DNA from 4 places in the Mesorhizobium sp. ES1-3 genome. Region 2 is predicted to be linked to each of the others. Evidence: riboswitches for the same ligand, from Rfam matches in the RefSeq annotation. Region 2 holds a riboswitch; each other region holds the start of a gene.

Region 1 (5,661 bases), on a different contig from region 2:
TGACGACCGCCGACAGCGCAATTGAAACGAAAAAAACCATATAAATAAAGAATTCAATCGCCGATTCCGGCGAAATGCCGAACCTTTGAGACAGCCATACCGGCCCAATATAGAGGGCGACGGAAAAAGGTGGATTGGTTTCTAGAATATCGACATAGAGCTTCTGGCCATCAAGAACCTTTTCGCAGATAAGAATGAGCCAGCTAACATCGGTATTGTCGCCGGCTGCCCATGGCATAAAAAGCGAGAACACCACCACGGTCGCAACAAGCCAGACCGCTGACAAGCTTCCGATCGAAGACGCAAAGCCAGTCGCGGTATTGATGTTTCTTACATTTGCCACGCTCGGGACCGCTCCAACAAACATCACTTTTACGCAGAACGACGAAATCCTGGGAGCACAGCTACGCCTGCCTCTGTAATTGAGGAACCCGAGCCGATGTGGTCGAAAGCAGAAGCCGATCGTGCGGTCGCGCCCAGCGTATCAAGCAGCATCGAGATAGGTGCCACCGGTGCCGGGTCACTCGCCCCACGGCAGTGCTCACATCGATCACCCGCTGCCCCCGAAATCGCTGGAACTGACCCTGAAAGCTAGCGGGGATTACCTAAAGGGCTGTTAATCGCGCATCGTGGCGCCTTCCCGTTATCAGCCAATGAGCAAGAATTCCGCCGAGACAAGCTGGAAAGGCAATGCGCCATAGGCGGCGACCGTCGCCTGATCGTCCCATTGGCGGAACTGCCGCGACGGCCGAAATATTTGCCATTGGCAAGGTTGAGCACCACGGCCTCGCCATCGAAGGATTCGAAAACGATATCCCGGCAAGGCAAGCTGTGCCGGCAAGGTGCCGACCATTTCTGCGATCAGTTCGGTATCAAGCCTCGATTTCCAGCGCCGACAATGGCCTGGAACAACAGGCCAGGATGAAGCCATCGTCGACCTCATGATCGAGGATGCCGCCATTGTGGCTCATCTCGACGCTGCCGGAGACTTTCTTCACCTTGCAGGTTCCGCACAGGCCGAATTCGCAGGCCGCCGGTATCCGCACGCCCGAGGCACGCGCCGTCTGCAGCACGGTCTGGCCGGCGACGCATTCGGCGTCGACATCCGAAAGCGCGAATCGGATCGGCGTCGCGGCTTCGACGGGGATAGCCACACCGTCCTGCGCCGGCGCCGCGAACGGCGCCGGGATTTCCTCCACGGTCGGTGCGGCAAAGCTCTCCTGATGGTACTTTGTCATGTCGAAGCCGGCGGCTTCCAGCATGCCGCGCACGGCGCGCATGAAGGGATCTGGGCCGCAGCAGAAGATTTCGCGTTCGCGGAAATCGGGTGCCAGGAGCGGCAGCCGGATGGCGTCGATGCGGCCCATATGGCCGTACCAGCCCTCGCGGCTCGACCGCTCCTCGATCATGAAGCCGAGCGACAGGCCCGGCATATGGCCACCGAGCAGCTCGAGCTCCTTGCGAAAGATGATCTCTTCCGGGCGCCGCGCGCAGTTGACGAAGCCGACATCGGTCCATGGCGCGCAGTCGTTCAGCCAGCGCAGCATCGACATCATCGGCGTCACGCCGGAACCGGCCGAGACGAACAGATACTTTGCCGCCGGATGGCTGTGCAGTGAAAAGTCGCCGCCTGGTCCATAGGCCTTGACGTGCGAGCCCGGCGCCAGGTGATCGAACATCCAGCGTGTGCCGACGCTGCCCGCCTGCGCCTTCACCGTCACCGCGATCGAGAACGGCCGCGACGGCGAGGACGACAGCGTATAGGTACGCATCAGCGGTCCGTCCGGCGTCGGCAGTTCCAGCGTCACGAACTGGCCTGGCTTGTAGCGGAACCAGGTCTGGTTGTCGGACCGGAAGGTGAAGGTCTTCACGTCCGGCGCCTCGTCGCTGACGCCGATCACTTCCAGCACCTGCAGCCTGTCGTTCCAGGGCGCCATCTGGTCGAGATGACGATAAAGGCCAAGGTCGGTCATCGCATTCATCCCTCAGCCTCTCATGCGACGCTGCGCAGCGCGGGCCGGCCACCTTCGGCAAGGCGCGGTCCGATGAAGCGGGCATACCAGTCGACGAACTGGATCACACCGCCCTCATGCAGCTCGGAATAGGGGCCGGGCTCGTAAGCGGGCGATAGGATACCGAAGGCGTTCTCTTCGACGATGCGGCGATCCTGGTCGTTGGTTTCGGTCCAGACATGGGTGAGTTCGGCGAGATCGTAGTCGACGCCCTCGACCGCATCCTTGTGTACCAGCCATTTGGTCGTCACCGCCGTCTCCGTGGCGCTGACCGGCAGCACGCGGAAGGTGACGGCATGGTCGATGAGGATATGATTCCAGGTTGTCGGGTAGTGATAGTGCATCAGCGTGCCGATCCGGTCGGCCGAAACGCTGTCGGACAGGTTCTTCTTCACCGCCCGATTGCCGGTCATCGTGTAGCTCTGGGCATCGCGCAGCAGCGGCGCGCGGGTGGCGCGGTATTGCCCGGCCGGGTCGATGCGGAATTTGCTGGGTAGGCCAGCAGCCTCGCATTTCGCCCAGTGCGCCAGCATCTCCGGATCGCTGTCGGCCCCTTGCACGCCGGTCACGGTCGGTGCTTCCGGGAAGGTCTTGCACAGCTCCGGATGATTGCCCGCACAATGATAGCATTCGCGGTTGTTTTCCCAGACCAGCTTCCAGTTGCCCTTCTCGATGATCGTGCTCTCGAAGGCGATCTTGGCCTCGCTGAGCCGGTGCGGCTTCAGATAGGGCTCGATCATCGCCCGCATCGGCGCGAAGTCGGCGGGCTCCTTGGCCAGGCAGATGAAGACATAGCCGGCGACGCTTTCGCAGGCGACCGGCTTCAGCCCGAACTGGCTCTTGTCGAACCCATCGGCCATCTGGCGGGCGAACAGCAGCCGGCCGTCGAGCTCGTAGGTCCACTGGTGATAGGGACAGACCAGTTTGGCGGCCATGCCCTTGTCGGTGTTGCAGACGCGGCTGCCGCGATGGCGGCAGGAATTATGGAAGGCGTTGATCTTGCCCTGCTGATCGCGCACCAGCACGACCGGATAATCGCCGATCTGCACGGTGATGAAGCTGCCCGGCTTGGGCAATTCGCAATCATGGCCGATGAACAGCCAGTCGCGATACCAGATCAGCTCCATGTCCAGCTTGAAGTAGTCCGGGTCGGTGTAAAAGGGCTGTTCCAGCGAAAAGCCTTGTTTGCGGCTGTTCAAGAGCCTCAGCATGTCGTTGCGCGCGTCCATGTCCTGTCCTCAGTTTCAAGGACTGAACTGGTGGTGATTGAGGAAGGACTGGACGCAGATCGGCGAAAAGCCGGACAAACACCATCCGCCTCTTGACCGCCCACCGCGATCAGTCGAGTTCTAGCCATCTCGGGCTGGTTTCCGGGCTCTGGAGTTGTCCTTGCGGACCATCGCGACACCTTCCCAGGCCTTCGCCCAGTGGTCTCCCGTTGCGACTTGAACTCCACCACCGTTGCGGGGGCAGCGCCGGAATCTGACCGGCTTCCCAATTCTCCGCTCCATCGTCACGCAGCGGCACCTGAGATGTCTGATCTAATCACGGCAGGCTTTGCGACATCGGCACGAAAGCGACATCGCATCCATGCGGCGCGACACGCACGCTGGATCGTCGGGACAGGGTCGTAGCCGTTGGAATCGACCTCCGTCGCCAGACGCGCCGGCACCGTTTTCGACCCCTTTGCCGCGGGCGAGAAGGTTAACGGTTTCAAAAAGTGACTATTAGCAGAGTCTAAAATCGAACCGAACGGTTCGTTTCTGTTGACGGTGCGTGCAAGACGGTGTGAACGCCGAGCCTCCGACACAGTTGATGATCGAGGCGTTGGAGTTAGATAACCAATTGATATCACGAAGAAAAAGAGCGGATGTGGAAAGCCCTGGTACAATTTCAAGTGGTGGAGTCATGGTCCACGCTGAACAACTTCGTGATTGGAAACGGCCGGGGGGCTCTCCCACATCGGGGCTGTCCGAACGACGCGATTTTAATCCCAAGACACGCCGCTAGACGGACGGAAAAATACTGGAGTACCCAAAATGAAAAAGATTGTTCTCACTGCCGCCGCCCTTCTGGCGATTTCCGGCAGCGCCTTCGCTGGTAGCGACAATTACGGTTCGAACGGCGCCAATCAGCCCGCAGCAGCCGTGGACAGCTCGTACACCGCTTCGACCGGCAAGTCGGAGCCGGCTGCTCATGCGCCTGTGACGGGCGCCGACCACAAACGCTTCGGCAACAACTAACTGCCGATCCCCGGCACGCGGCGGGGCGACCCTGCCGCGCCGGTGGATGCCACAAATTCAGGAGTACTTAAAATGAACAAGATCCTCATTGCTGCCGCCGCCGTCCTGGCCCTCTCCGGCAGCGCCTTCGCCGGCAGTGACAATTACGGTTCGAGCGGCGCCGACCAGGCCGCTGTCACTTCGACCGACAACTCGAACACAGCGTCGATCGGCAAGTCGGCTTCGGCCACGCAGGCGCCTGCCCAGCAGGGCAGCGATCGCAACCTCTTCGGCCGTTAACGGCCCGTCCACGAGCGGCGGGCTAGCCCGCCGCTCGTGGAATTCAAGAAATCAGGAGTACTTAAAATGAACAAGATCCTCATTGCTGCCGCCGCCGTTCTGGCCCTCTCCGGCAACGCCTTCGCCGGCAGCGACAACTATGGCTCCAATGGCGCCAATCAGCCCACTGCGTCGTCGACCGTCAATGTCGACACGTCGCATACGGGTTCGATCCGCAACAGCGACTCGCCCGTCTACAAGCTGCTCAATTCGTCCGGCGACGTGCAGAAGCCGGCGCATCAGGGTGCCGATCGCAATCTGTTCGGCAACAACTAACAGATCCGGACCTTAGACATAGACAAAGAAGAGCGGCGGGCCATGCCCGCCGCTCTTTTTGCGTCGTCGAGAACAGTTGGTCTCAGGCCGCCTTTGCTTCGACTTCGTGCAAGGCAAAGGAGCGACCGTCGGCATCGAAGATATGAAGGTCGCCGGCATTGGCGGTCAGCCGCAACGTCGAGCCGCGCTTGACCTCGACATTGCCCGGCAACTTGGTCACCAGCGGCAGGTCGGCCCGGCCGATGTCGATATAGACCAGCTGGACCTCGCCGAGCTGCTCGAGATAATCGACCGTCCCCTCGAACAGATAGTCGCTACCACTGGCGATCGCGAGATCTTCCGGCCGCACGCCGAAGCTGACCGCCGCTCCCTTTGCCGAGGCAGGCGTCGCGATCGGTACCGTCGCCTTGCGTCCGCCGACATGGCTGATGATGGTTGGGTTGCCCGTCTTGTCGACCGTCGCCGGCAGGATGTTCATGGCCGGCGAGCCGATGAACTGGGCGACGAAGAGGTTGCCGGGGTTCTTGTAGAGCTCCATCGGCGTGCCGACCTGCTCGATGTGGCCGTCCTTGAGCACGACGATGCGGTCGGCCAGCGTCATCGCCTCGACCTGGTCGTGCGTGACGTAGATCATGGTCGTGTTGGGCATGGATTCCTTGAGCTTGGCGATCTCGATGCGCGTGGCGACGCGCAGTGCCGCGTCAAGGTTCGACAGCGGCTCGTCGAACAGGAACACTTTCGGATTGCGCACGATGGCGCGGCCGATGGCGACACGCTGGCGCTGGCCGCCCGACATCGCCTTGGGCAGGCGG
Region 2 (5,661 bases):
CGCAAATCAGCGTAGAGCGTTTCGGAATCCGCCCGCACCGGAGACCGCAATCCTTGGAAATCGCCGATGACGACACGGCCGCTGACGCCCTCGGCATCGATCTCTGGAAGTCGCAGCGCAGCTGTGTTCTCGAACACCGGCGCCACCTCTTCCTTGCCGTCGGGCAGCGCCAGCCACGTCTGCAGGCCGGAGATCGACATCGGCGCGCCGCGCAATTCCTGCGGCGTGCGCTCGGAGTGGACGATGCCGCGGCCTGCGGTCATCAGGTTCACGTCGCCGGGCTCGATCACCATTTCGGTGCCGAGCGAATCGCGGTGCCTGATCTTGCCGTCGAACAGATAGGTTACGGTCGACAGGCCGATATGCGGGTGCGGACGAACGTCGAGCGCCTGGCCGGCGCGCATGATGGCGGGACCCATTCGATCGAAGAAGATGAACGGCCCGACCAGGCGCCGCTTGGCGGTCGGCAAGGCGCGGCGCACCTCGAAGCCGCCAATATCCTTGGCGTTCGGGATGACCATCAGCTCGATCTGGTCGCTGGCGAAGGCATCGCCGGCCTCAGGGTCTTTCCCCGGGAAGAAGCTCATGAACTCTCCTGGTCAGCGGTCAGTGGGCGCTTTGGGCATATCAGGCGAACCGGATCGCCGCCTTTGCTCTTAGTTTAGCCGCCACCTCTTCGCGATTGCGCGGATGCTGGTGGGTTTCGAGCGAATCGAGAAGCTCGCGTGCCGATGCCGCGATGGCGTCGACCGCGTGATCAAATGCATGCTGGTTCTTGGCGGAAGGCCGCGTCGTACCGCTCAGCTTGCGGACAAACTGGAGTGCCGCGTCGCGGACTTCGTCATTGGTTGCCGGCGGATCAAAATTGAACAGGGTCTTGATGTTTCTGCACATCGCTTCCGTATCTCCTCTTGTCCGTTTCAATCGGGACGAACTGTATCCTCGATCATGATCGTGTCCAAAAATCGGTAAAGCTGCTCGGCTCCCTAGTCCGCGTCGAGCGGCTCGGTTCCAACCGGCTTGCCGTCGCGCGACAGCCTGATCTTCTCGACCTTGTCCTCAGCGGCCTTCAGCAACCGGTCGCAATGCATCTTCAGCGCCTCGCCGCGCTCGTAGATCCGGATCGACTGGTCGAGCGGCACGTCGCCACGCTCCAGATCATCGACGATCTTCTCCAGAGCGTCGAGTGCCTGTTCGAAGCTCATCGCCTTGACGTCTTCGTTGATCTCACCAGTCATCATTCATCCTTTCATCAGTCGCCCGACATGGGCGGCGACCGAAAATGCCAATCCCTGCAGATCGTAGCCGCCCTCGAGCAGGCTGACGAGCCGGTTGCCGCCATGGCGTGCGGCGCGCTGCATCAGCTGGCCGGTCGCCCAGTCGAAATCGTCCTCGGTCAGATTGATTTCCGCCAGCGGGTCGCGATGGTGCGCGTCGAAGCCAGCCGAAATGATGATCAGGTCGGGCGCGAAATTGTCGAGTGCCGGCAGCACGCGCGACAGGAAAGCATCGCGAAACACCTCGCTGCCGGTCCGCGGCGCCAGCGGCGCGTTGACGATATTGCCAGCGCCGGTCTCGTTCTTCGCGCCGGTGCCGGGATAGAGCGGCATCTGGTGTGTCGAGCAATAGAGCACCGAGGGATCGTCCCAGAAAATATCCTGCGTGCCGTTGCCGTGATGCACGTCCCAGTCGACGACGGCGACACGCTCGGCGCCATGCTTCTTCTGTGCATAGCGCGCAGCGATTGCCGCCGTATTGAAGAAGCAGAAGCCCATGGCCGTGGTCTTTTCCGCATGGTGCCCAGGCGGCCGGGCGGCGACGAAGACATTGTCGGCGCGGCCCGCAAAGACGTCGTCGACGGCGGCGTTGGCGGCGCCGATCGCCGTGGTCGCGGCCTGCCAGCTCTTCGGGCTGGCGGTGGTGTCGGCATCGATGCGGGCAATGCCTTCGTCGGGGATGGCGGCGCGGACACGCGCGACGAAATCGGCGGGATGCGCGTAAAGGATGGTCGCCTCGTCGCCTTGCGGTGCCTCGACGCGGTCGAGCGCGGCGAAAGCTTCGTCGTCGAGCACGCGTTCGATGGCGCGCAGGCGGTCGGGCCGCTCGGGGTGACCGGGCGGGGTGATGTGTTCGAAAAAGATCGGGTGCGTGTAGAGACGAGTGGCCATGTCCCCCTATCTAGTGCCCCGGCGCGGCGATGGCCATGCGTTGCGGCCTGATCGCTGGGGAAAATCGAACCTGCGTCCATTCATGTCGCTGCGGGCATTGGCGTCGCCGGCCATTCGGCGTAAGACTGCCGCTACTGCCTGGTGCCCGCGAAAGCGGGAGAATCGGGAACACGGTTTGATACCGTGGCGTGCCCAACGCTGTGAGGGGGACTGCGCCGGTAAGTGCCACTGTCGATGACGGGAAGGCACCGGACGTGGGTTGATCCCGAGCCAGAAGACCGGCCTGGCAGGCATCGTCATCCGCATGGTCAGGCGGATGATATCAGAGCGGCGTGCGTTCTCTTGGACGCACAAAGTACGCTCTGAAAATTTGAACTGCTGCAATCGCAAGGGGACAAGCGATGCCGGAAGATATGACCGCTGCAATGGGCGATGGATTCGACCAGATTGCGCGCGACGCGGTTTACCGCGCCATGTTCACGCGGCGCGACGTGCGTAGCCATTTTACATCGGAGACGATCGACGACGAGGTGCTGGCGCGGCTGCTGCTTGCCGCCCATCACGCGCCGTCGGTCGGCTTCATGCAGCCCTGGAATTTCATCGTCATTCGCGATGCCGCGCGACGGGGGGAGGTGCGCGACCTGTTCTTGGCCGCCCGCGAACAGGAACTGCCGGCAATCGAGGCGGACCGGCGGGCGCTCTACCGCAAGCTCAAGCTCGAAGGCATTTGCGAAAGCGCGCTCAACATCTGCATCACCTGCGACCGCGAGCGTTCGAAAGGCTCGCCGCTGGGACGCTGGCACAATCCGGAAATGGATCTCTACAGCACGGTCTGCGCGGTGCAGAATTTCTGGCTGGCCGCGCGTGCCGAGGGCGTTGGCGTCGGCTGGGTCAGCATCATCGAGACGCAAGCGCTGAAAAGCCTGCTATCCATCCCCGACCACGTGACGCCGATCGCCTATCTCTGCGTTGGCCGTGTTTCCGAGTTCGCGCCCAAACCCGACCTCGAAACGCATGGCTGGGGCCGACGGCTGCCGCTGCCAGACCTGATCATGAGCGAGACGTTTTGCGGCCAGGGTGAGGCCTCGCTCAAATCCACGGTGGCCCGCCTCGACACCGTCGCCGCTGCGCCGGCAAACCCCGCCGATCAGCGCGTCGCGCCGGCCGTACCCCAGTGCGAACCGTCGAAGGTGGAGAGCGCCTTGTCCTTGAGTTCCCGGAACTTCGACGAGGCTTCGGCGAGCCGGGCGTCCCAGGCGGCATCGGGCACCTGGCCCTCGATGGTCTTGAAATAGACCTGCATCAGGCAGGCGATGGCGAACGGCTCGATGAACGCCGCCTTGAAGGCCCAGGCAAAGACGATGGCCAGAACGAAGGCCCAACCGGCGAGCTGACCGGGCATGACGTAAAGAATGGCGGCCGCCGGCGCCAGCATCAGCAGGAAGATGACAAAGGAGACGCCCCACATGATGACCGCCAGCCAGACCGCGTTCTTGACCATGGTCTTGCCATTCTGGGCGTAGAGCACGACGCCTTGCCGCGCGGTCTCGAAGGGCGAGGACGAATTGATGCGGATGTTGTAGCCGAGAATGATCTCATCGACATAGGTCAGCGACAGGCGGATCACCGTGTTGAGGAACGAGACCAGGCCGCTCAGGCCCGGAATGGGCAGGAAAGCCGCGATGCCGCCGAGCAGGCCGGTGATGGCGCGGATGGCGCCCTTGACTAATTGGTCGACGACGAAAAGGATGTTCGCCTCGGCAAAACGCTCGGTCACAATCTCTTTTGCGTAGGCGATCTGGTTCTGGCCGTCGGGAACGTCATGGCCGTCGATCAGATGAACCATGACGGCGATGTGACCCGCCTTGACGACGTAAAGGATATATTCGCGGATCCAATAGACGGCGATCGAGACGAGGCCGAAACCGACCACGCCACCCCACATGGCGAAGGACAACGGTCCATCAGGATCGGTGGAGATATGGCCGACGCCATAGCCGACGGAGGCGCCCGTGCCGGTGGCCATGATGTAGGCCAGCGTGATGCCGAAATAGACGATCATGCGAAAGACAATGAAGGGCCAGGTCCGCATCATGATGGACACCGACCTGCCGATATCGAAATCCCACATGCCCGAATCTCCCCTCAGAGATGGCTGTGGAGGATGCGCTCAAACCGGCTATTGTCAATTGCAGGCGGCGGCGGGAGGGCCACGGTGGCTCAGTTTGGCCGCGCTTCCGGCTTCTCGAGCAGGCCTTCAAGCAATTGCTTGAACGCGGCCACCACCTTCCTCGATGTCGCTTCGGGATCGTTCGAATTGGCGATCCGCTGCGCGGCCTGACTGCTCGCCCCATTGATCAGCCGCGCCGCGGTCTCCGGATCGAGGCCCGGCACGACCACCCCCTCCTCTTGCAGCGCGGTCAGATGATCGGTCATTGAACCGACGCAGGCATTGGCATTCGACCATTGTGCCGGATCGCCCAGCACCGCCGGACCGTCCCGGAACATGATGCGCTGGATTTCCGGCTCGAGCGCCATCTCGATATAGGTGGTGCATTCGTCGACGAAATGCTGCCAGCGGGTCGGCGCCCTCGACGCGACCTCGTTCACCCGCGCCGCCATCTCAGCATCGATTTGCGCGATAACCGCCTCGAGCAGTCCCTTCTTGTCGCCGAAGTGATGATAGAGGGCGCCGCGCGTCAGTCCGGCCGACGCGGTGAAATCGTCCATCGACGCTTCGGCGTACCCGATGGTGCCAAAGGCTTGGCGTGCCGCGGCGATCAGCTTGGCGCGTGTCTCCGCGATCATCTCCTTGCGTGGTCGATGCATGTCCTGGCCTTATCTACATACGTCCCGTATGCCAATTGACATACGGGGCGTATGGTCTATTTAACACTCATACGTGTCGTATGTAATCGTCGAATCGCCCCTTGTCGAGGAACAGGATCATGCAAAACCCCTATTCGGAAATTTTTCGCGCTCCCGGAGCCAAGGGCTTTGCCGCCGCCGGCTTCATGGCGCGCCTGCCGATCGCCATGGCGCCGATCGGCATCGTCGCGATGTTGTCGCAGACGCGTGGCGAATACTGGCTGGCGGGTGCGGTTTCCGCGACATTCGCCTTGGCCAATGCTTTCCTGGCGCCGCAAATATCGAGGTTGGTCGACCGCCTCGGCCAGACGCGGGTTGTCGTACCCACCACCATCATCTCCGTGCTCGCATTCGCGGCCCTGATCGCATCGGCCAATCAGGACTGGCCGGTATGGACGCTGTTCGTGTCGGCACTGCTGGCCGCGGCAATGCCAAGCATGCCGGCCATGGTGCGGGCGCGCTGGACCGAGATTTTCCGGGGCCGGCCCGAGATGAATACCGCCTTCGCCTTCGAGTCGGCGGCGGATGAACTGGTCTATATCGCCGGCGCATCGCTGTCGGTGGGCCTCAGTGCCGCGCTGTTCCCGGAAGCGGGCGTGCTCGTCAGCACTCTGCTCCTTGCCGT
Region 3 (5,661 bases), on a different contig from region 2:
GCTTCATCGGGCGCATCGGTCGCGGCGACGCCGGCTTCGGAGGCGAGACCGGTCTTTTGCGCGGTTTCGACGATCAACCTGGCGAGGCGGTCGCGGCGGCGGCGGTCGAGGCCGTCGGCCTGGGCATATTCGTCGACCAGCCGCTCGAGCTGGTGCTGGCCCTCGTCCAGTCCGGCGCCCGTCAGCGGCGGCGGCAGATGGCCAAGGGTGACGGCAGCGATCCGCCGCTTGGCCTGTGCCGCCTCGCCGGGGTTGGAGACGATGAAGGGATAGATGACGGGCAGGGAGCCGGTCACGATCTCGGGAAAACAGGCTTGCGAGAGCGCAACCGTCTTGCCGGGCAGCCATTCCAGCGTGCCGTGGGCGCCGACATGGATCAAGGCATGGACGCCGAGCGATCTGCGCAGCCATAGGCCGAAGGCGATCAAAGCGTGGCGCGGAGGCAGCGTCGGATCGTGGTAGTCGGCGCGGCGGTCGGCGGAACGGCCGCGGTCGGGGGCGAGTGCGACCGTGATGTTGCCGAAATGCGCGGCGCGGAAGGGGAAGCTGGCGACGGCTGGCGCTTGAGCGCCCCCCTCTGTCCTGCCGGACATCTCCCCCGCAAGGGGGGAGATTGCGCTGTCGTCACGGCTTTCGCCAACTGCCAACATTGCAGAAGGAGCGACGGCCCCGAAACTGCCGATCTCCCCCCTTGCGGGGGAGATGTCCGGCAGGACAGAGGGGGGTGCTTCGCGAAGACCTGTCTCCCGATCTGCTCTGCCCCAAGCAGCCTCTACTGAGGCGATTGCATCTGCTGGCAGTTCTTTCGAGAGATGCAAATAGTCCGCCAAGCCAAGTCGGTGATCACTTTTTTCCAGCAAATCCAGCAATTCACGCGGCGTTTGTGGAATCCCTTCAACGGCATAGCACTGTTCGCTCAAGTCGTGCAGCATGGCGATCACGCTGGACGGAACATCGAGCCCGACCGCATAGCCGGTTCGGCCGGGGGCGCTGGGGTAATCGGGGATCAGGATCGCGAGCTTGCGTTCGGCGCGCGGGGTCTCTTGCAAACGGATGAAGGCCGCTACGCGCTTAGCCACTTGCTCCACACGATCCGCTTGCGGCTGGTTGGCCAACGCACGGTGGCCTAGCGCCGGGTCGACATCACTCTCGCCCTTGAAGGAAATGGCGCCGGCAAGGATGCGGCCATCGAGTTCGGGCAGCACGACATGCATGGCAAGGTCGGCGGGTGCCAGCCCGCGCTGGTTGTTTTCCCAGACGTCGCGGCGTGTGGTGGCGACGATGACCTGGAAGACAGGCACGCCGGCGCGGTCGAACAGGGTTTCCACGCCGGCCTCGGCGCCGGACGCGAAAGCGGTCGCGGTGATGATGGCGGCCGGTTTCAGCGATGCGACGGCATTTTCGGCGAATGCCAGGGACAGCGGATCCTTGAGACTGGAAACAAAGATCGGGACCGGTGCCAGTCCCTGGGAGCGCAAAGCCTCGGCCAGCGCATCGATCGGGGCGACATCGGCCGCGAGCAGCATCGATCGGTAGAAGAGAATCGGGATGATAGGGGCGCTGACATTTGAAAGGTCCGGCTTCTCTGCGACCCCCATTCCAAACTGATAGTAACCGGCCTTCGGCACGCTGACCGGACTGGCGACGGATGTATCCTGTCCGGCCAGGCCCGCCAGCCTGTGCACCAGCGCGTTCATATTGGCCGGGCCGCCCTCGCGGAAATAGCCGAGCAGGCCGTCGAGTTCGGCGCGGGGCAGCGTCGAGGCTTCGATCAGCCTGAAATCCTCGTCATGGCTTTCACCGGGAAGCAGCGCCAGTCTTATGCCGCGTTCGCGGGCAATTGCCGCCAGTTGGTCGCAGCCATAGCGCCACCAGTCGTAACCGCCGAGGATACGCACCAGGACGACCTTGGCGTGGCGGGCGACGCTGTCAACCCAGAGGTCGACCGACATGGGATGGCGCAGGTCGCGCAGTGCCGCCAGCCGCATCGAGGGCAGGCGATCGGCGTCGGCCTTCCATGCCGCCGCCAGTCCGGCGAGGTCGCTGTCGGTGAACGACAGGGCCACGATATCCGCCGGCGCCTGCCTGAGATCGACAGGCTCGGCGAGATCGTCGAGCGAGGCGGAGGTCGTGGTGAGGATGTGCATCGCGGCCTGTGCCTGAAAATCAGCCGGCGAGGATACGTTCGATCGCCGGACGGTTCAGCCCCTTGAGGCCGATGACGACCAGGCGCGAACGGCGGTCGTCCTCGGCGCTCCAGGCGCGGTCATAGTAATGATTGACGCGCGGGCCGACGGCCTGCAGCAGGAGCCGCATCGGTTTGCCGCCGACTTCGACGAAGCCTTTCACCCGCAGCACGTTTTCCTGTTCGGCGGCCGCGGCGACGCGCTTTGCCAGCTCGTCGGGATTGGCGATCGAGGGAATGTCGACGATGAACGTGTCGAAGTCGTCATGCTCGTGGTCGAACGCGCCGTCATGATGGGATTTGCGGTTCTCGATATCGTCCTCGACGGCGAGACCGAGGCCGAGCAGCACCGAGGGATCGACCTTGCCATGAGACGTCGGCACGATCTTCACGGCGCGGGCTGAGTGTTCGCCGATGATGCTGTTGGCGCGGGCCGAGCCGTCGGCGTCCATCAGGTCGCTCTTCGACAGGATGATCAGATCGGCGCAGGCGATCTGATCCTCGAACACCTCCTCGACCGGATCATCATGGTCGAGGCTTTCATCCCCGGCGCGCTGTGCCTGCAGGGCTTCCATGTCGTTGGCAACCCGGCCTTCGGCAAGTGCGGGACCGTCGACCACGGCGATGACGCCATCGACGGTCACCCGGCTCTTCACTGTCGGCCACTGGAAAGCCTGGACCAGCGGCTTGGGCAGAGCGAGGCCCGAGGTTTCGATCAGGATATGGTCGACCTTCGGCGTCAGGGACAGGATCTGGTCGAGCGCCGGCACGAAATCGTCGGCGACGGTGCAGCAGATGCAGCCATTGGCCAGCTCGACGATGTTTTCCTCGGGGCAGGTATCGATGCCGCAGCCCTTGAGGATTTCGCCGTCGATGCCGATGTCGCCGAACTCGTTGACGATGATCGCGATACGCTTACCGCCAGCGTTTTCCAGGAGATGGCGGACAAGGGTCGTCTTGCCGGCGCCGAGGAAGCCGGTGACGACGGTGCAGGGAACGCGGGAAACGGATGCGGTCATATCAGTCTTTCAGTATGTCGAGGGGAGGGATGCGGGCAACGAGGCCGCGTTTGAGGCTATCGGGCCGGCCCCGCCAGGGAATGAGGCCGTCGCTGGATGTGGCGAAGAGTTTCGCGCCGGTGACGAGATCGGCGCCGCTGGTCGGGGTCAGATCGCCAAACACATAGCTCCAGCATCCGTCGCGCAGGATCGCGGCGCTCAGCCGGCGCTTGCAATTGCCGAGGCATTCGACGGTGCGGATGCGGATGTTGTCGCCCGAGGCGGCTTGGCGCGTATCTTCAGCCAAGAGTTCGCCGGCCCGGGGATGAGCATCGGAGCCGGTCTCGTCGCGACAGGAGGCGCAGACGATGACAGTGATGCCGGCCAGGTCTTCATCCCCGCCGGACGAAATGTCCGTTGTTTCAGCCGAAAAACTGCTGTCGCGATCCAAATCAGGCTCCTTGCCCGGAAAACCCGCCGGGCGATCGGATACTTGCATTCCAGACGGCAGGTCTCCTGGCTCGCGGGTCATCGCCTTGGGTAGCCGCCTTCCCGGGACAATCCCAGTGGCTTTCGGCCTTGGCTCTTCGCTCACAGTTGCGGGGACAGCCGCGGATTTGGGATTTTCAATCCCGCACCGCATTCCCTCTTGGCTCCTCCCTTTGCCGAGAGGAGACCGTCTGGATTGGATTTAGGCTCTTGCGGGCAGTGGTGTCAACGCGAGCTTACGACACCGCGATGTCGGACAGCGCCGGGCCCAGGTCGCCGGCGGGCGTCACTTCGATGCGTTCGAGGCCAAGCCAGCCCTGCATCTGCTTCAATTCCTCGGAGAGCTGAGCGGCGGTTTCGGGCGGTGCGCCGGGCTCGGCGTAGGCGGCATGGACACGCAGGACACTTGCCGGCCGGTCGGCCTTGAGGTCGACGCGCGCCACGATCCTGTCGCCGAGCAGGAAGGGCAGGACATAGTAGCCATATTGGCGCTTGTCGGCCGGGGTGTAGATCTCGATGCGGTAGCGGAAATCGAACAGCCGCTCGCTGCGCGAGCGCTCGAAGACGACCGGATCGAACGGCGCCAGCAGGGCGCGGGCCTCGATCTTGCGTGGCAAGCGCGCGTCCCTATGAAGGTAAGCCGGCTTGTCCCAGCCCTCGACACGGACCGGCAGCAACTCGCCGGTCTCGACCAGTTCCTCCAGGCGGCCTTTCATGTCGGCGGGGGAGAGTCGAAAATAATCGCGCAGGTCGCCCGATGTCGCCACGCCATGGGCGCGGGCGGAGATGCGCAGCAATTCGCGATGTGCATCCTCGGCGGTCGGTACCGGCAGGTCGAGGATCGCCTGCGGCAGCACGCGCTCCGGCAGGTCGTAGAAGCGCTCGAAGCCGCGCCGGTGCGCGGTGGTGATGCGCCCGGCCCAGAACAGCCATTCGAAGGCGTGCTTGGCGTGGCTCCAGCCCCACCAGCCGCCGGAGCCTTTCTGGCCTTCCAGCGCGGAAGCGGCGATCGGGCCGCGTGCCACGACCTCGCGGTAGATCTCTTCTATATAGGGGGCGTGCTCGCGGCCCCATTTGGCCAGCCCCAGATACATTTCATCGCCTTGCTCGGCGCGCTGCATGCGCCAGCGCATCAGCGGGTAGGTCTCGACGGGCAGGAACGAGGCCTCGTGCGCCCAGTATTCGAACACAGTGCGCTTTCGCGTCACGGCGGCATTGTCGAGCAAAGCGAGGGGATAGGGGCCAAGACGCGAATAGAGGGGCATGTAATGGGCGCGAACCACCGCACTGACGGAATCGATCTGCAGCAGGCCGGTGCGAGACAGAACGCGGGCGAAGTGGCGGCGGTCGGGCGTGCCGGCGGGGCGGGGATCGAGAAATCCCTGAGCGGCGAGCGCGATGCGCCGGGCGGCGGCAAGCGAGATCTTTTCCTTCATGCGGATGCGTCTCTGGTGGACCTGTCTGGCGTTGCGGGGTGATTCCTGTCCATGCTAGCAGGGTTTTGGCGGCAACCTTGTCAGGAGAGAAAAGTGGAGTAAAAGACGAAGGAAATCAAACAGGAGCGTATGGGACCAGTTTCTCCCGGATTGCCGTCCAGCTCGGTGTTTTGAACAAGGTTTGACTTGCTTCGCTGGAAGTGCTGCGCTAACCCTCGCCGCGTTGCAGCATAGGCTCCTTAAAACGGTTCAGCGGTTAATCTGTCACGCTTCCGCAATAAGGTCCGGTGCTGTAATCAACGTGGATTGGCGCCAACGGAAAGCCGCTGCATGAACGCACTCCTCAGTTCGTACCTGCCCATCGTCCTGTTTATCGGCGTGGCGCTGGTGGTCGGCCTGGCGCTGCTCGCGGCGCCGTTCCTGGTAGCCTACCGCAACCCGGATCCCGAGAAGCTGTCCGCCTATGAATGCGGATTCAACTCGTTCGACGACGCCCGCATGAAGTTCGACATCCGTTTCTACCTGGTGTCGATCCTGTTCATCATCTTCGATC
Region 4 (5,661 bases), on a different contig from region 2:
CGGCAAAAACCAGATAGTTGGTCAAGGCCGTGAACATGAAAGAGACGGCAAGGCCGGCGAGGATCAGCCGTTCGGGACCTTGCCCCCTCACCCGCGCCACCAGCAAAAGCACGATGGAGGCGGCGAGTATGCCGCCGGTGAACGCAGCCACAGGCAAGGTCCAGATGCCGAAGCTGTCACCAAAGACGGTGATGACGGAAACCGCGCCGGCAGCGGCCCCCGACGACAGGCCGAACAGGAAAGGGTCGGCAAGGTCGTTGCGGGTCACCGTCTGCAAAAGCGCGCCGACGATACCCAGCCCGCCGCCGACACAGATCGCCAGGATCGTGCGCGGCAGCCGCAAGTCGACGACGATCTTGCCGACCGGGCCCGATATCCCGGGCTCATCCAGCCCGATGGCACGGCCAAGTGCGGCGACGACATCGGTTAGAGGTATCAGCGTCGAGCCGTAAGCGATCGACAGCAGCGCGAGAGCGACGAGCGCCACCGCGCCCGCCGTCATGGCCAGCGTGAAGGCCTTGTGCCCTGAAAGCGCGCCGGATTTGTGCTCTCGGGCAAGACCCATCAGAACGCTTCCGGATGCATCGCCCTGGCGATCTTGCCGATGGCTTCGATGTTCGCCGGTCCTGGCGTCAGTTCGGCATAGCGAAGCGCCACGAAGCGCTCGTTCCTGACCGCGTCCGTCTCCTTCATCGCCGGGTGCGCCTTCAGGAAATCGAGCAGTTTCCTGTAACCGCCGCCGTCCTGATAATCGAGCAGGATGAGGAATTGCGGATTGCGCGCCGCCACCGTTTCCCAATCCGTGTTGCCCCAGCTAGTATCCATGTCGGCCATGATGTTGTCGCCGCCGGCTGCCGATATCATGGCGCTGGGGATGGCGAACTTTCCCGCGGTAAACGGCTTGTCCTCGCCGGAATCGTACAGGAACACGCGTGTTCCCTTGGCGCTGCCGACCTTGGCGATGATATCGGCGAGTTGCGCCTTCCAGCCGGCGACAAGCTTTTCCGCTTCCGCCTCCTTGCCGAAGACCTTGCCCAGCTTTTCGACGTCGCCATAGAGCAGGTCCATGGAGGCGGCCGGGCGGCTCTTGTCGAGATGGACGCAGCTTTCGGTCAGCACCAGCGTCTTGATGCCGTGCGGTGCGAGCGTGTCGGGGGTCACCTCGCCGCCGGGCTTCATGCCGTAGTACCAGCCGGCGAAGAAGAAGTCGGGCTCGACGGCGATGAGATTCTCCAGCGTCGGATATTTCGGCGCCAGTTCGGGAATGGAGCCCTGCTCAGCCTTGAATTCGGGGGCGACCTTGTACCATCCGGTGATACCGGTCAGGCCGACGATAGATGGCTGCAGCTTCAGCGCGAAGGCCATCTCGGCCATGTTGAGATCATGGATGACGGCGCGCTTCGGCGGCGCGTCGAAGGTCAGCGGCTTGCCGCAGCTGTCGACGGTGACGGGGAAGGCAAAGGCCGTCGAGGCCAGCAGCGAGACGACGAGGGACAAGGCGAGGCGTTTCACGGACTTTGCTCCTTGGTTGAACGTGTCGGACAAGGATGGATTTGATCAGGACGGCGGTGCGGCGCGGTTCGGAAGGTCGAACACCGTCAGTTCGCGGTCCTCGGTGGGATGGCGCAGGCGCAACACGTCGACGCCGAAAATCTCGCGGATCAGCTGCTGCGTCAGCGCCTCGTGCGGCGGCGCCAGCGCCTGCAGCCGGGCCTCGTTCATCACCGCGACCCTGGTGGCGAAGGGTGCCACCAGCGTCAGATCGTGCAGCACCGCGATCACCGTCATGCCGAAGCCGGCCACCAGTTCGAGCAGTTGCGCGCGGGCGCGCGGGTCGAGGTGGTTGGTCGGCTCGTCGAGGAATAGGATTTTGGGCTCCTGCGCGATGGCACGTGCAAGCTGGGCGCGCTGGCGTTCGCCACCAGACAGCGAGCCGATGGTCCGGCCGAGCAGCGGCAACAGGCCGGTCCGGCGCAGCGCGTCCACGACGATGTCGCGTTCCTCGCCGCGGCGCCTCAGGCCGGCATGCGGGACGCGGCCAAGCTCGACATAATCGATCACCGCCAGCCGTGGGTCCGGCTGGTCGGCCTGGCCCACGACGGCGATATGCAGGGCCCGTTCGGCGGGCGAAATCCCATCCAGGCGCCGCCCGCCGAGCTTCACCTCGCCGAGGCTCGGCCGGAGCATGCCCGACAACATGCGCAGCAGCGTGGTCTTGCCGGCGCCGTTGGGACCAATGATGGCGAGGCGGTCGCCTGACGTCACCGACAGGCTGACGGCATGGACCAGATGCCGGCCATTCGCCATCGCGCCCAGGTCGCGCGCATCGAGAAGCGGCGTTGTCATTGGTTGCCATCCGCCGGTTTGCCCGGTGCCGGGATGCGGGCCAGCGTCTTGCCGGCCAGGCGCGGCGGACGTTGTCCGGAATTGCACCAGCCGTCGGGAAGCGAAGCGTAGAGCCTGGCAAACCGCACGAGATCGGCGGCGTCGACCTGCGCGTCGATCGACCCGAAGAGATAGGCGGCCTTGCCTGGCGCCTGGAAAGCCACTGCAAGGGGACGCGCGCAACCCGCCATGCAAGCCACGCCCTCGACCGTGAAACCATGCGCCACGTCAGGCTGGGCCGAGAGGCGGGAGCGCAACTCGGCGCACAAACCTTCGCCCGACCTGGCGCCGGTCGGCACGTCGCGGCAAAGGGTGCACACGATGATCTGGTGCATGGAGCCGGGGTGAATACGATCGATTGCGCCGTCCAACTTCCCGTCACTTTCAAAACTGGCGACGGAAGGATGTTGGTCGACCGGCCGACAAGACCGATGTCCACGTTTCCTCCCGGCACACCCCGTCCGGTCAACTCAGTGATGGCAGGTCTCCTGGCTCACGGGTCTCTGCGCAATCCTGCCTTCCCAGCCTTGCCGGCCAGTGGCGTTCCGGATCTTGCTCACCGCTTACAGTTGCGGGGGCAGCCGCGGCCTCGACCCCATGGGGTCTCACCGCGTTCCCTTTTCACCCCTCGCCTTTCGGCTCGGGGACCATCACGAGTCGCAGCCTAGGCCGCGCGCGACGGCGAGGCAAGGCGATTGCTTCGTTTTGTTATAACAGAACGGACCTGAGAGCAAGCCTGTCGTCGACTTTGCGTCCGACCGCCTGACAGCCGTTGCCGTTTTTTCATCGGCGTACGATCAACACGATCTGGAACGGCTGGCTGCCCGCCTCCGGCCATGAAATCGCCGACGCGCCGGAATTCGAGCGCTATGGGCCCGAATTCGATGGCCGCACCGGTAATGGCGGGCTGGAGATCTGGGTGCCGGTCAAGGCATGACGCGCCGCTACAGCTCCAGATCCCAGTTCTGTCCGACCAGATCCTTGCCGAAGGAATGGTGAGGCTCTTCCTCGATCAGCTTGAAACCGGCCGCCTGGTAGATGTGCCGGGCCGCGGTCAGAATGTCGTTGGTCCATAGGGTCAGCGTCTTGTAGCCCCTGGCGCGGGCGAAGCCGATGCATTCCTCGACCAGGCGCTTGCCGATGCCGAGGCCGCGCGCCGAAGGTTCGACATAGAGCAGCCGCAGCTTGGCCACCTGATCCGACTTGCGCACGACGAAGACCGAGCCGACGACCTCACCTTCCCGCTCGGCGATCCAGCCGCGCTCCCATTTCGGATCGAAATTCTTGACGAACTCGCCGAGGATCTCAGCCACCAGTGCCTCGTAGGTTTCGTCCCAACCATAGTCCTGGGCGTAGAGCATGCCCTGGCGGCGCGTGACCCAGCCGATGTCGCCAACCTGCAGCGGCCGCAGGATGTAAGGCACCTTGGGTTCGGGTCTGTCGCCGAGCAGGTCCTGGACGATGCGCATGGCCTTGACCAGCCGATCCTGATCGACGGGCGCCAGGCGATCGAGTAGCGCGCGCACCTGGTCGTGCGAATCCTGGTTGAGCGGCGCGAAGGCTTCCCTACCCGCTGGCGTCAGCGCGATCGAGGCGCGGCGCGCGTCCGCCTCGGTGGCTTCGCGCTCGACCAGACCGCGCTCCTCGAATTTTTTGAGCAAACGGCTGACATAGCCGGGGTCAAGGCCGAGATCGCGCACCAGGTCGCTGGCGACGAGCCCGTCGCGATGGGCAAGCTCATAGAGCACCCGCGCCTCGGTAAGCGAAAAGGTGCTTTTCAGCCAGCCTTCGTCGAGCACACCGATCTGGCGGGTGTAGAACCGGTTGAAGGAGCGCACCGCGTCGATGCGTTCCTTGCCGGGGTGGTCGTGGATCGTCATGGGGGTTCCTCCTGTCCTGGACAGGATCAGTCATTTAGTTGACTGAGTCAATAAAATCGTTGCAACGAGGCGCCTCACAACTTCGTCATTCTTGTGCGGAGCAGGGAGCGCAGCGACGCGCGCAGACCCTGGAATGACGACATTGCAGATGCAGGCGCCAATGGCGACGCCGAGACGACAGCCATCACCCCATCGGCAGCACCGGCCAGCGGTCGACGATCCTGCCACCGGAAAGCACCGCGATCGGCCCGAGCTGCTGCAGCACGGCTTCGCTCTGCGTCGGCCGCAGGAATGCGTAGTCGCCCGGCCTGACGACGGCTTCGGCGGGCAGGGACATGAATTGCTGGTTGGAGGACAGGCCAAGCAGACCGTTCGTATCCATGCCTTCGGGAAACACCGGTTCGGCCATCCATTTGCCGCTATAGAGATAGCAGCCCTTGCGCGGAAACCGGCCGAGCGCCTGCAGCAGACGCGAGACCGCCGGCGGGCCGGGCAGCATCGGCTCGACCACCTTCAGAATGGGCGTTGCGATGAAGGCCGCCGGCTGAAAGCCGCGGAGACCTGGCGTGTCGAAATCGCCGGGCAGCACGAAGGCCGAGCCCATCGACACTTCGTTGGCGGTGCCGCCATGATGAAGCAGCGCGGTCTTGCTGCCGCCAATGTTCAAGATATGGCGCTGGTTCATGCCGAGGCGCGCGACGAAAGCGGCGGCCCGTTTCGAGGCTTGCGCCAACGCCTTGGCCGGTCCGCCGAACAGGGCGGGTATGTGCGGCGCATGCGCCTCATAGGCCATGACGCCCTCACAGCGCAGCCCTTTATGGGCCGGCAGCGCCGTCAGAGCCTGCGACAGGGCATCCGGATCGGCGAAGCCGCCACGATGCAGTCCGACATCGATTTCGAAAGCGATGCGCAGCTCGACGCCGAGTTCGTCGGCGAGCGCGCCATAGTTAGCCAGCCTCTCCTGCGTATCGATCAGCCAGCATACCCGCGACCAGGCCACCTCGCCTCTGGAAAGCACCGCCCTTGCCGCGCCGACCGGCATCGGTTTGCCGTACAGCAGATCCGCATCCGGAAACGCCCTCAGCACCGCCTCGCTGATCGGCGGATGGAAGGTCATGAAGCGGTGGGTTCCAAGCGCCTTGCCAATATGGGCAAGCAGCGGCAGGCAAGCGAGCGACTTGTCGACCAGCCGTACGGCAAGGCTGGCATCAAGCCTCTCTTTCACCAGGGCGATGTTGCCATCCAGCCGATCGCGGTCGAGCAGCAGGCTGGGTTGGAAGATGCCCGCCTGCTTCAGCGCATCCGAAAGCGTGGCGAAATAGGCTCTCATTGTTCGATGCCGAAGAGATCGGCGATATAGGGCGAGACGAAGCGGTTTTGCGGATCGATGTCGCGG

Evidence for each region. Region 2 has a riboswitch for cobalamin ahead of bluB (5,6-dimethylbenzimidazole synthase). Riboswitches for the same ligand answer to the same signal wherever they lie in the genome.
Region 1: another riboswitch for cobalamin. It lies ahead of LB536_RS08055 (aromatic ring-hydroxylating oxygenase subunit alpha); the one in region 2 lies ahead of bluB (5,6-dimethylbenzimidazole synthase).
Region 3: another riboswitch for cobalamin. It lies ahead of LB536_RS28800 (DUF1636 family protein); the one in region 2 lies ahead of bluB (5,6-dimethylbenzimidazole synthase).
Region 4: another riboswitch for cobalamin. It lies ahead of LB536_RS05730 (DUF1636 family protein); the one in region 2 lies ahead of bluB (5,6-dimethylbenzimidazole synthase).

What each region holds. Positions count from the first base shown of each region.
Region 1 is NZ_JAIUGW010000004.1:166,107-171,767, reverse strand. Features, by position in the region: gene LB536_RS08065 (hypothetical protein) at 1-343, opposite strand, end outside; gene LB536_RS08060 (hybrid-cluster NAD(P)-dependent oxidoreductase) at 873-1,973, opposite strand; gene LB536_RS08055 (aromatic ring-hydroxylating oxygenase subunit alpha) at 1,994-3,241, opposite strand; cobalamin riboswitch at 3,356-3,558, opposite strand; gene LB536_RS08050 (DUF680 domain-containing protein) at 4,052-4,255, shown strand; gene LB536_RS08045 (DUF680 domain-containing protein) at 4,328-4,534, shown strand; gene LB536_RS08040 (DUF680 domain-containing protein) at 4,601-4,849, shown strand; gene LB536_RS08035 (ABC transporter ATP-binding protein) at 4,932-5,661, opposite strand, start outside.
Region 2 is NZ_JAIUGW010000031.1:50,677-56,337, forward strand. Features, by position in the region: gene LB536_RS28180 (pirin family protein) at 1-587, opposite strand, end outside; gene LB536_RS28185 (DUF2277 domain-containing protein) at 628-894, opposite strand; gene LB536_RS28190 (exodeoxyribonuclease VII small subunit) at 987-1,238, opposite strand; gene LB536_RS28195 (histone deacetylase family protein) at 1,242-2,168, opposite strand; cobalamin riboswitch at 2,291-2,470, shown strand; partial or broken gene bluB (5,6-dimethylbenzimidazole synthase) at 2,642-3,148, shown strand; gene LB536_RS28205 (hypothetical protein) at 3,316-4,299, opposite strand; gene LB536_RS28210 (TetR/AcrR family transcriptional regulator) at 4,389-4,997, opposite strand; gene LB536_RS28215 (MFS transporter) at 5,117-5,661, shown strand, end outside.
Region 3 is NZ_JAIUGW010000033.1:33,379-39,039, reverse strand. Features, by position in the region: gene LB536_RS28810 (cobaltochelatase subunit CobN) at 1-2,147, opposite strand, end outside; gene cobW (cobalamin biosynthesis protein CobW) at 2,167-3,204, opposite strand; gene LB536_RS28800 (DUF1636 family protein) at 3,206-3,634, opposite strand; cobalamin riboswitch at 3,672-3,879, opposite strand; gene LB536_RS28795 (winged helix-turn-helix domain-containing protein) at 3,909-5,108, opposite strand; gene LB536_RS28790 (NADH-quinone oxidoreductase subunit A) at 5,439-5,661, shown strand, end outside.
Region 4 is NZ_JAIUGW010000003.1:106,440-112,100, forward strand. Features, by position in the region: gene LB536_RS05715 (FecCD family ABC transporter permease) at 1-565, opposite strand, end outside; gene LB536_RS05720 (ABC transporter substrate-binding protein) at 565-1,512, opposite strand; gene LB536_RS05725 (ABC transporter ATP-binding protein) at 1,558-2,346, opposite strand; gene LB536_RS05730 (DUF1636 family protein) at 2,343-2,756, opposite strand; cobalamin riboswitch at 2,846-3,052, opposite strand; partial or broken gene LB536_RS05735 (GyrI-like domain-containing protein) at 3,173-3,322, shown strand; gene LB536_RS05740 (helix-turn-helix domain-containing GNAT family N-acetyltransferase) at 3,330-4,265, opposite strand; gene LB536_RS05745 (DSD1 family PLP-dependent enzyme) at 4,450-5,595, opposite strand; gene LB536_RS05750 (D-arabinono-1,4-lactone oxidase) at 5,592-5,661, opposite strand, start outside.